Regions from separate parts of the Romboutsia sp. Marseille-P6047 genome, predicted to be linked through region 1. Evidence: riboswitches for the same ligand, from Rfam matches in the RefSeq annotation. Region 1 holds a riboswitch; the other holds the start of a gene.
The links. Region 1 has a riboswitch for S-adenosylmethionine ahead of EIH23_RS10900 (MetQ/NlpA family ABC transporter substrate-binding protein). Riboswitches for the same ligand answer to the same signal wherever they lie in the genome.
Positions count from the first base shown of each region.

Region 1 (6,164 bases):
TATCGCTTGTGGTAAATGTGTTGATGTCTGTCCCGAGGAGATATTATCTATACAAGAGGTGTAATATAAAATGGATGTGTAATAATTTATTTAATTAAGTACACATCCATTTCTTAATCTATTTCTATTATTTTTACATTATATTTTTTATATATTACAAGTATATTTTTTAATTGCTTAAAATTACTATTTAGTTGCAATATCTTTGTTCTTAAAAGTCTTATAACTATGCATAAATGCTCTACTATTAAAAATATATTTTCCACCAATTTGAGTGTAATATTCTCCTGTTGAATCATAAATATCTTTAACTCTTTGAGTTAGATTTTTATGATAATATCTAAGTTCTTTAAATTCAGCTTTTAATTTATCAGCTGTCATCCAAACTTTGTTAGATGTTATATCAGCTAACTTAATATTTTCAAACTTTATATCATTTCTTTGTCCATATACATAAATTTCAGCTAATATCTCTTGTAAATTTTCATTAGTAAGATTATGCTTAAGCTTTAAATATGTTATAGCACCCATTGAATCTATACCTTTATCTTCAAGCTTTTCTTGATTTATTAGAGCATCTAAAGGCTGTCTTTTTATATATATATAATTTGCATCATCAAGTATATATTTACCTCTTAGATACTTAGCAGGCTTATATATTACAAGTATAGGACTATATTCTCCATTAATTTCCTCATTATTATAATCTAATATATCTTCTCTGCTATTAAGATTGTACTCACTAGAAATCATACCATATCTTGATTTTTCTTTTAAGGAATACATATTTTCACTTTTTATGTAATCCATTATGTCCTTTACGTAATCTTTATCAACTATATGAGTTCTATCATAAGTGTTATTAATATAATTACTTATTTGTTCTTCTTTAATTTTATTTATTTCATCTATATTTATTAAAAGTGCCGCACAAAGAGTTCTAAATTTAGCTTCTATATTAGTTATATCTGATTTTATATAAGCCTGAACATGATTTAAATTTTCCTCACTCTTTATACTTATAATATCCTTGCAAATCTGATCAATTGATATTAAGCAATTTTCATCAAATATATATTTGTTAATATTCTCTTTAATTGTTCAATATTAGAGTATATTCTTATATAATCACTTAATAAGTGTAATTTACTTTCTAATATTTCTTTTGGTATATTTATATTTAATTCATTTTCTTTAACACATAATCTTAAATCCCTATCATTGATTATATCTACTATATTATTTACTTTAACCTCTTCTGTCATTTTACCTCACCTTACTGCTCTAATTTAAAACTATGTATAATTATAACATGAATTTTATTCACATATAGATATTAATTGATTAAAAGCATTTTATTTTTATATAATTTTCATTTAACAGAAGGTTTTATTAACTATAATTTTATTATGTAAACAAATCAAAAAGAGCTAACTCTTTCTTGATATAGCTCTTAATATAATTCTATTTGATGTGTTTACAAATTTCCTCTACAAACTCTTGTGTAGTTGCGCTTCCCCCTAAATCAGAAGTCATTACTTTTCCTTCCATAAATACATGCTTAAGTGCATTTTCAATTTTTATAGCTTTATCTTGTTCGCCTAAGTATTTAAGCATCATAACTGCGGATTGAATAATTGCTGTAGGATTTGCTTTATTTTGATTCGCAATATCTGGTGCACTTCCATGAACTGCTTCAAATACAGCATAATCTTTTCCTATATTTGCGCCAGGTATTATTCCTAATCCACCTACTAATCCTGCACATAAATCAGATAGTATATCTCCATACAAATTAGGCATTACCATCACATCATATTTTTCAGGATTTAATACTAAATTCATAGCAGCAGCATCTACTATTAAATCGTTATATTCAAAATCATGTTTTTCACATATACTTCTAAATATATTTAAAAATAGACCATCTGTTAACTTCATTATATTGGCTTTATGAACACAAGTTAATTTATTTCTATTATTATCATTAACATAATCACAAGCAAATTGAATTATTCTTTTAGAAGCTTCTTTAGTTATTATTTTTATGCTTTCAGCACCATACTCCCCTAATTTGTGTTCTATTCCTGTATATAAGTCTTCTGTATTTTCTCTAACTATAACTAAATCTACATCTTCGTATCTTGATTTAATACCTTTAAATGTTTTTATCGGTCTTAAATTCGCATATAAGTCTAATTCCTGTCTTAAAGTTACATTGACACTTCTAAATCCTTTACCTATAGGAGTGGTTATTGGTCCCTTTATTGCAACCTTATTTTTCTTTACAGTATCTATTACATGTTTCGGTATAGGTGTATTGTATTTTTCTATTGCATTTTTACCTGCAATAACTTCTTCCCATTCTATATTTACACCTGTAGATTCTACTACCTTAACCATAGCCTTACATATTTCTGGTCCTATACCATCTCCTGGTATTAAAGTAATTTTATACATTTTAATTTCCTCCAATTAGTTTTTATTTATATATTTTTTAATATCTTGATATATTTGTACTAACTCCTTATCGAATAAAGTTCTTTTTGCTCTTATAGATAATGCTCTTACAGCTTCTAACATCATACTAGCTTCTTTTTCATTTAAATTTATTCCATATTCCTTAAATTTATTTACAATAGCTGCTTTTCCAGAATGTTTACCTATTACTATTTGTCTTTCAAGACCAACTTCTTTTGGATCGAATGCTTCATAATTAGTTGGGTTTTTTATCGCTCCGTCTGCATGAATACCAGATTCATGTTTAAACATGTTATCTCCTACTATAGCTTTCCACTTTGGTAATTCTCTTCCTGATGCATTAGAAACATACTCTGATATATATTTAAACTTTGTTGTATCTACATTTACTTCATATTTATAAACGTATTTTAAAGCCATTAAGACCTCTTCTAATGCAGCATTCCCAGCTCTCTCTCCTAAGCCATTTACAGTAACACCAATATGATTAGCACCTCCAAGAACACCCGCTATTGCATTAGCCGTAGCCATTCCAAAATCATTATGTGTATGCATTTCTATATCAAACTTAGTTTTATTGTATAATCCAAATATAATATCTTTTATGGCAAATGGTTCCATTACACCTACAGTATCACAATATCTAAATCTATTAGCTCCAGCTTGCTTTGCTAATTCTATAAATTTAACTAAAAAATCAAAATCTGCTCTAGATGCATCTTCACCATTAACAGAAACATATAATCCATTTTGCTTTGCAAATTCTACTGCTTTTACCATATTTTCTAAAACCCATTCTCTCGAAGTTTTTAACTTATGTTGTATGTGTATATCAGATACTGATACAGAAATAGCAACTGCATCTACACCACAATCTATAGAATTTTCTAGATCTGTAATCACTGCTCTATTCCATGCCATAATACTGGGTTTTAAGTTTCTTTTACATATAGACTTTATCACTTCTTTCTCATCTCCACCCATAGCAGGTATTCCTACTTCTAATTGATTTATACCTAAATCACTTAACATTTCTGCAATTGCTATTTTTTCATGATTAGCAAAAACTACACCTGCTGTTTGCTCTCCATCTCTTAATGTTGTATCAACTATACTTACTCCCTTAGAATGTTTTTTGTCAATAACACACATAAAATCCCCCCTTATTTATATCATTAAATTTTATACTAGCTGCATAATTTATTTAATAAATTTCATTTTATTATTTTTATAAGTTAGATTTTAAATCTTTTTATATATTATATTCGTTATTTTTCAATGTTGCATTAATTTTATAATATTTATTAAATTAATCAAAAATGAAAGTTTTTATATACATATTTCATATTCAATAAAATTTTATTTATTAATATGTCTTATAGCTCAAAATTTCATCAAATTTAATTTATATTCAGAAAAATCTAAAAAGTTATTTACAATTTGATTAATTTATATTAATATAAATATAAATTAAATAAGCCTTATCAAGAGAGGTGGAGGGACTGGCCCTTTGAAACCCGGCAACCAGTATATTTCTTATATACATGGTGCTAAATCCTGCAGCACATAGCTGGAAGATAAGTATAAACTGAAGTTAACCTGAGTTTATACTCAGGATTTTTTTATATTTTTTAGGCTTATTTCATAATAAACTTAAGGGGGATCTTATATGAAACTTAAAAAATTATTTAACAAGAAATTATTAGGAGTCGTGTTATCTTTAACACTAGGTATCTCAGCTGTAGGGTGTTCAACTAAAAGTAATGTATCAAGTAAAAATGATAAAACAATAGCTGTTGGCGCTATGCAAGTTCCAGGTACAGAATTATTTGAACATCTAAAATCTGAAGTAGAAAAAGAAGGTTATGAACTTGAAATAGTAACATTTAATGACTATACTACTCCAAATACAGCATTAGCTGATAGTGAGATTGACGCTAATTTATTCCAACATAGACCATATTTAAATGAATCTATAGAAAAGCAAGGATATGATTTAACAGATGTGGTAAGACTATATGAAGTTCCTCTACAAGCATACTCAAATAAAATAAAATCTTTTGATGAATTAAAATCTGGAGATAAGTTTGCAATACCTAATGATCCAACAAATGGATCTAGAGCCTTAAAAATATTAGAAGATGAAGGAGTAATAAAATTAAAGGAAGGTGTAGAACTATCTTCTGCAAAAGATATAATTGAGAATAAAAGAAATATAGAATTTATAGAAGCTGACGCTAGTCAATTGCCTTCATTATTACAAGATGTAGATGCTGCATTCATAAATGGTAATTTTGCTGCTGCTGCCGGATTAGATGCAAATAAACAAAGTATATACTCTCCAGAAATAGACGGTACATACGAAAATGTATTAGCATGCAGAACTGAAGACTTAAATAGTGAAAAAATAGAAATATTAAAAAAGATTTTAACATCTGATGAGTCTAGAAGCTTCTTAAAAGAACATTATAAAGGTATAATAATTCCTACATTTTAAATATAACTAAAAATAGCTCCTACATGTTATTTAACATAATAGGAGCTATTTTATATAATTTATTATTTATTTTTCGCTTTTTTCATAGACTGAATTGCTTTTAATGTACCCATCTTAGAATGATCAAATGTAAGTCCACCTTGGAAGTATACATTATATGGAGGTCTTATAGGAGCATCTGCACTTAATTCTATTGAAGATCCTTGTATGAATGCACCTGCTGCCATTATTACTTCACTGTCATAACCTGGCATTGCCCATGGCTCTGGTCTAACGTAAGAATCAACTGGAGCTGCAGCTTGTACTCCTTGACAGAAGCTTATAACTTCATCAGCATTATTAAGCCTAACAACTTGAATTATATCACTTCTTAAATCATCATATTTTGGAAGTACGTCATATCCTAATTTTTCAAATGCTCTTGCACAGAATATAGCACCCATTACAGCTTGAGAGGTAACATATGGTGCCATGAAAAATCCTTGAAGAACTGTTCTTGTAGTTCCAAATGTAAGTCCACATTCTTTACCTATTCCTGGAGTTGTTAATCTATATGATATCATTTCAACTAATTCTTTCTTACCAGCGATATACCCACCTGTTAATGCAAGACCACCACCTGGGTTTTTAATTAAAGAACCAGCCATTATATCTACGCCAACTTCTGTAGGCTCTTTTGTATCTAAAAATTCTCCATAACAGTTGTCAACCATAACTATTATATCTTTATTGATTGATTTTACAGTTTCTACAGCTTCTTTTATATCTTCTATTGTAAGAGATTTTCTCCAAGCGTATCCCTTAGACCTTTGTATCATTACAAGCTTAGTTCTATCATTTATTTTATTTTTTATACCTTCTAAATCTATATTTCCATCCTCTAAAAAGTCAACTTGATCATATGTAACTCCAAACTCTTTTAAAGATCCTTTTTCTTCCCTTATACCTATAACTCCTTGTAGGGTATCATAAGGTGCACCAGTAACTGAAAGTATTTCATCACCTGGTCTTACAATACCTTGTACACATAGACTTAATGCATGAGTTCCATTTACTATTATCGGTCTAACTAGTGCATCTTCTGCTCCAAATACATTTGCAAATATTTCTTCTACTTTTTCACGACCTATGTCATTATATCCGTAACCAGTAGTCCAGTTAAAGTGATTATCACTTAAATGAGCTT
Region 1 covers NZ_UWOT01000010.1:6,650-12,813, forward strand. The annotation lists gene EIH23_RS10875 (4Fe-4S binding protein) at 1-64, shown strand, start outside; gene EIH23_RS10880 (hypothetical protein) at 187-810, opposite strand; gene EIH23_RS10885 (hypothetical protein) at 1,053-1,265, opposite strand; gene EIH23_RS10890 (isocitrate/isopropylmalate dehydrogenase family protein) at 1,465-2,460, opposite strand; gene nifV (homocitrate synthase) at 2,476-3,633, opposite strand; SAM riboswitch class I at 3,960-4,065, shown strand; gene EIH23_RS10900 (MetQ/NlpA family ABC transporter substrate-binding protein) at 4,151-4,978, shown strand; gene EIH23_RS10905 (methionine gamma-lyase family protein) at 5,041-6,164, opposite strand, start outside.

Region 2 (6,164 bases), on a different contig from region 1:
TACTTAAAAAGGGTAATAGGGAGTAGAGAAAATGAAAGATAGACATAAGCCATTTGTACAAGAAGTAAAGAATTCAGATACTATGATAATATTTATACATGGTATAGTAGAAAGTCCATATCAATTTAGAAATCTTGCTCAAATTGCAATGGATAATAATATATCTGTTTGTGGAGTACTCCTTGCTGGTCATGGAAAAAGTGGAAAAGATTTTGTAAAAAGTAATTTAAATATGTGGAGAACTTCAATTGAAAGGGAAATTGAAAAGTATAAAACTAAATATAAAAATATAATACTAGTAGGACATTCAATGGGGGCATTATTATCTATTGAATTCTATTTAAAGTACAAGCAAAATATAAAATATATTGTTGCAATAGCAACACCGTTATGTATAAGAGTAAAATTTAATATTATAAGAAGCTGTATAAAAATAGCTCTAGGAATAATTCCTAAAGGTGATCTTTTAACAAGATATGCGTATGAAGCTATTAGTGTAAATGAAACAAATTTATTTAATTATATAAAATGGGCACCAAGATACATAGATTTATTTAAGCTAATAATAAAAGTTAGATTAAATTTAAATAATATAGATATACCAATGCTAATATTTCACTCTATGAACGATGAACTTGTAAGTTTAAAAAGTATAAAAATATATAAAAAGAGTTTTAAATACAATAATAAGTTAAATAATAAAAGTATTATAAAATTAGAAAGCTCAGGTCATTTCTATTATGATTATGATGATTTAGAAGTTTTAGAAAGTGAATTTAAATCATTTATATGATGAAATAAAAAAGTATCTTAAAATAAAAATTTTAAGATACTTTTTTATTATATAGATTCTATATATTTTACATTATTTTTATTAATAGAAACTGCACTACCGAGATCTCTTCCAGATAGTGTCAAGAATCCCGCATCTTCGTTTTTATTAAATTTATCCATCCATTCAATTAAAGATGAAAAATTTCGAATACTATCTTTTTCAATTATTCTCGTGAATCCGTTATTATAAGTTATTTTTATTTTATTTATATTTTTCAAAACAATCACACTCCTAGAAGAATTATACCCATATTTTCAATTTATTTAAACATATTACTCTTTATAAGACTAAAAAAGAAAAATATACAAATAATAACTTAAATAAATTATTTATACACAAGGAGGTAAAAATGAAAAGATTAAGCATTTTAGGTATAATATTTACTTTAATGTTAAACTTCAATATGACTGGATGTGCAAAAAGAAATAGTGAAGAAGTTGAAAAAACAACAAATGAAAGTATTCAAAACACACAATCAGAAACTGAAAAAGCAAATGAATTAAGTAAAGATGAGTACAAGGATTTATTAACTAAGAATTATGAAAAATATTTAGAACCTATAGATATAAAGGATGAAAGTGTAGATGATTTACTAGATAATAACAGTAACTTAAATAATGAAGAGTTAATAAAGAATTATGAAAATTTATTATCAGATAGTAAAAATAATATAGAATCATTTAAGAAATCTATAACAGGATTAAAAATAATTGATTCTAAATTACAAGAATTAAATAGTGATTTAATATCATACTCAGATAAAGCAATTGAAATAATAATAAAAAAACAAGATGATTTAAATTTAAAGAAAGAAGATTTATTAAAAGTGATAAAAACTCATTAATAAATTATTTAGATAGAGAATTAGATGACATAGATAATAATGATAATATTGATGATGTTTTAGATAAAATAGAAGATTTATTAGGTATAGATTTAAGTAAATAATTAAAAATAATAAGGAGTACTACATAAAACTAAGGAGGAAGTAAAATGGAATTAAAAAAATTATTAGCACTAGGATTAGCGTTAGGTTTATCAGTAGGATCAGTTGGTTGTACTAATAAAAAGGGTGAAACTACAACAGATAATAACACTAATACAACACAAAATAGCACTACAACACAAGATAATGGGTATTTAAATACAGAGTATGCAAATACTTACTCTGGTCTTTACACTAATAATATATCTCCTTTAAATAATTATGCAATGTATAGTAGTGTAGATGAAGTAAATAACGCTTATAAAACTAAAGAATACCCTGGTAATGAAAAATATTTATCAGAAGTAAAAGCAGCGTATCAAGATAGTAAAGAAAAATTACAAGCTTTTGTTAATGGATTAAAAAATGATGCAAAAACTGATGATGCAAAATTAAAAGAAGCAAATCAAGAGCTTATAGATGAAGGTGAAGATTTAATAGAAGAAATAGATGAAAAAATAAGTAGATTAGATACAATTCCTAAAGATGCATACAATAAGAGCCAAGATGAATTTATTAAATTAGTTGATGATACAACTAAAGTTGAAAATGATGTTAGATCTGAGTTTGATAAAATGATAAAAGATATGAATAATATGTTAGGAATAGATACTACATCTAATAATGGAAAAAACAAATAGTCTAAAAAGTGTGCAAAATAAAAATATTCAGAAAATATATTGACATATGGAAAAAAAAACTATAATATATAAATCATAGAAGTACAAAATAAAATAATTCCTTATCAAGAGAGGTGGAGGGACTGGCCCGATGAAACCCAGCAACCAGTATATTTTATATACAAGGTGCTAAATCCTGCAATTCATAAGAATTGAAAGATGAGTATAAACTGCTTACAAAAGCCTGAGTTTATACTCAGGCTTTTTAAATTTAAAGCGTTAATTGAATTATATTTGGGAGGAGTAAATATGATAAGCATTAAAAATGTAAACAAATATTATGGTGATACTAAGGTTTTGAATAATGTTAATATGGAAATTAAAAATGGGGAAATTTTTGGAATTATTGGCCATAGTGGAGCTGGAAAGTCAACGCTGCTTAGATGTATAAATGGCTTAGAGGACTATCAAGAAGGTTGCGTACTTGTAGGAGAGAAAGAAGTCAAATCATTAAAAGGAGAGGGACTTAGATTACTTAGAAAAGATTTAGGAATGATATTTCAACACTTTTCACTATTAGAAAGAAAGACGGTATTTGAAAATGTAGCCTTACCATTAGAATGTTTTAAATATTCTAAGAAAGAAAAAGAAGAAAGAGTAAAGGAATTATTAGACCTAGTAGGTTTAAGTGATAAAAGTAATATTAAACCAAGAAACTTAAGTGGAGGTCAAAAGCAAAGAGTAGCAATAGCAAGAGCATTAGCATTAAATCCAAAGGTTCTTCTTTGTGATGAAGCAACTTCAGCATTAGACCCAAATACTACAAAATCAATACTTAGTTTATTACAAGATATAAATAAAAAGTTTGGAATAACAATTATTATGGTAACTCACCAAATGGAAGTTATAAAGCAAATATGCACAAGAGTAGCAATAATGGAAGATGGTGAAGTTTTAGATATAAATGAAACAGAAGAAGTTTTTTTTAATGATAGTAAAGCACTTAGTAAGTTAATTGGGGAAGAAAATATAATTTTACCAAAAGGAACTAATATAAAAATATTATTCCCTAAAAATGTTTCTAACAGTTGTGTCATAACAAGTATGGCTAGAAATTTAGATATAGATTTCTCAATCGTATTTGGAAGGTTAGAGAAATTCAGAGATGAAATATTAGGGTCATTAATTATAAATGTATCTTCAGAATATGGAGATAGAGTTAAAGCATACTTAGAAAGTGAAGGGCTAAGATGGGAGGAGATAAACAATGAATCAAACTAGTTTAAGTACATTTTTAACAGAAATTTTAGGAGAAGCGTTCTTAGAAACATTATACATGATATTAGTACCAACAATACTTGCAACAATAATTGGATTTATATTAGCAATAACATTAGTTGTAACAAAGCCAAATGGATTAAAGCCTTGTAGTTTAATATATAAAGTATTAGGATTTATAGTTAATATTTTTAGAAGTTTCCCATTTATTATACTTATAGTTGCTTTAATTCCATTTACAAGACTAATAGTTGGCACATCAATAGGAGAAGAAGCTGCAATAGTTCCTATAACTGTTGGTGCAGCTCCATTTATAGCTAGAATAATAGAGAGTGCATTAAATGAAGTTGATTATGGATTAATAGAAGCTGCAAAATCATTTGGAGCTACTAAAACTCAAATAGTATTTAAAGTAATGATAAAAGAAGCAATGCCTTCTATTGTGTCAGGAATAACATTATCAGTAATTTCAATACTAGGATATACTGCAATGGCAGGTGCTGTTGGGGCTGGTGGACTTGGAAATGTAGCGCTTACTTATGGACATCAAAGATTTGATACAGCAGTAATGATTTACACAGTAATAACTCTTATAATAATTGTTCAAATAATACAAAGTTTAGGAAATTTAGCTTATAAAAAACTAAAATAGTATATAATAGGGGGATAAAATTATGAAATTAAAAAAATATTAGGATTAGGTTTGGGATTAGTGATAATGACATCAGTAGTGGGATGCTCCTTAGGTGAGAATAGTAGCAAAAAAGCAGATGCATCAGAAGATAAAACAATAGTTGTAGGTGCATCATCAACTCCTCATGCAGAAATACTAGATGCAATAAAACCTCTAGTAGAAGAAAAAGGATATAAATTAGATGTGAAAATATTTGATGATTACGTATTGCCAAATACAGCTTTATCTGAAGGGGCTTTAGATGCTAACTATTTTCAGCATATTCCATATTTAGAAGAAACAGTAAGCCAAAAAGGATATGATTTAACTTACTCTGTTAAGGTACATCTAGAACCAATGGGAGTGTACTCAAATAAACTAAAATCATTAGGTGAGTTAAAAGATAATTCAAAAATAGCAATACCAAATGACCCTACTAATGGATCAAGAGCTATACAATTATTAGCTGATAATGGATTAATAAAGGTTGATAATAAAGAATTATTAACAGTAAAAGATATATCTGAAAACAATAAAAATATAGAGTTTATAGAAGTAGAAGCAGCTCAACTTCCAAGCGTATTGCAAGATGTAGATGCAGCTGTAATAAATACAAATTATGCATTAAGCGCAAACTTAAATCCAACAGAGGATGCTATAGCAATAGAATCTTCAGATTCACCATATTCAAATGTATTAGCATGCAGAGAAGATAATAAGGAAAGTGAGAAGATAAAAGTTTTATCTGATGCTTTAACTAGCGATAAAGCAAAGAACTTTATTGAAGAAAAATATGAAGGTAGTATAATACCATCATTTTAGTAATTAATTCTTGAACTGGGATATTATTTTATTCCAGTTTTCTTCATACTATTATACATATTTAAAGTCGTGATATACTAAGTTTAAATACATTTATAAAGGAGATGCTACTTTGGATAAACATTTTTTTCAACAAGATGCAATAGAATTAGCTAAAAGTATTTTAGGTATGTATCTGATAAGAGAGTATGATGGAAAACAAATAGTAAGTAAAATTGTAGAAACAGAAAGTTATATGGGAATAAATGATAAAGCAGCTCACGTATATAAGGATAAAAAAACAAATAGGACAAAACCTTTATACTTAGAGGGAGGTCACATATATGTTTATTTAATTTATGGTATGTATTATTGTCTAAATATATCTGCAAATAAAGAAAATATACCCGAATGTGTTTTAATTAGAGCTGTGGAACCTATTGAAAATATAGATGAAATATCAGAAAATAGATATAAAAAAGAATATAAAGACTTAAATACATATCAAAGAAAAAATATTACAAATGGACCAGGAAAGCTTTGTATGGGACTAAAAATAGATAAAAGCTTAAATGAAAAAAGTATATTAGGAGATGAATTATACATAAGTGATTTTTATTATAAAAATAATGAAAAAATTTATGCAGATAATAACTTTGAAATTGAGATAGGAAAAAGAATAAATATAGATTATGCTCAAGAAGCTAAAGATTATCTTTGGAGATTTTATATAAAAAATAATAAATATGTTTCTGTAATTGAAAAAAATAAAACTGTGAGCAAGTAAAGCTCCCAGTTTTATTATAAAAGTTTAGTTGTAATAAATCTTATAACTATAGGTAAAACTGTTAATACAGTTGTTAATCTAGTAAGATGAAGTAAAGCAACAATATGTGTTTGTGCACCAAATGATTCAGACATAATAACCATATCTGTTAAACCACCAGGAGCTGAACTAAATAACGCAGTTGG
Region 2 covers NZ_UWOT01000002.1:344,149-350,312, forward strand. The annotation lists gene EIH23_RS03555 (alpha/beta hydrolase) at 32-793, shown strand; gene EIH23_RS03560 (hypothetical protein) at 841-1,062, opposite strand; gene EIH23_RS03565 (hypothetical protein) at 1,185-1,679, shown strand; gene EIH23_RS03570 (hypothetical protein) at 1,829-2,461, shown strand; SAM riboswitch class I at 2,560-2,666, shown strand; gene EIH23_RS03575 (methionine ABC transporter ATP-binding protein) at 2,750-3,721, shown strand; gene EIH23_RS03580 (methionine ABC transporter permease) at 3,708-4,370, shown strand; gene EIH23_RS03585 (MetQ/NlpA family ABC transporter substrate-binding protein) at 4,437-5,213, shown strand; gene EIH23_RS03590 (DNA-3-methyladenine glycosylase) at 5,326-5,979, shown strand; gene EIH23_RS03595 (AbrB family transcriptional regulator) at 5,994-6,164, opposite strand, start outside.
Region 2: it holds a riboswitch for S-adenosylmethionine, as region 1 does, so the genes downstream of both, EIH23_RS03575 (methionine ABC transporter ATP-binding protein) here and EIH23_RS10900 (MetQ/NlpA family ABC transporter substrate-binding protein) in region 1, are expected to answer to the same signal.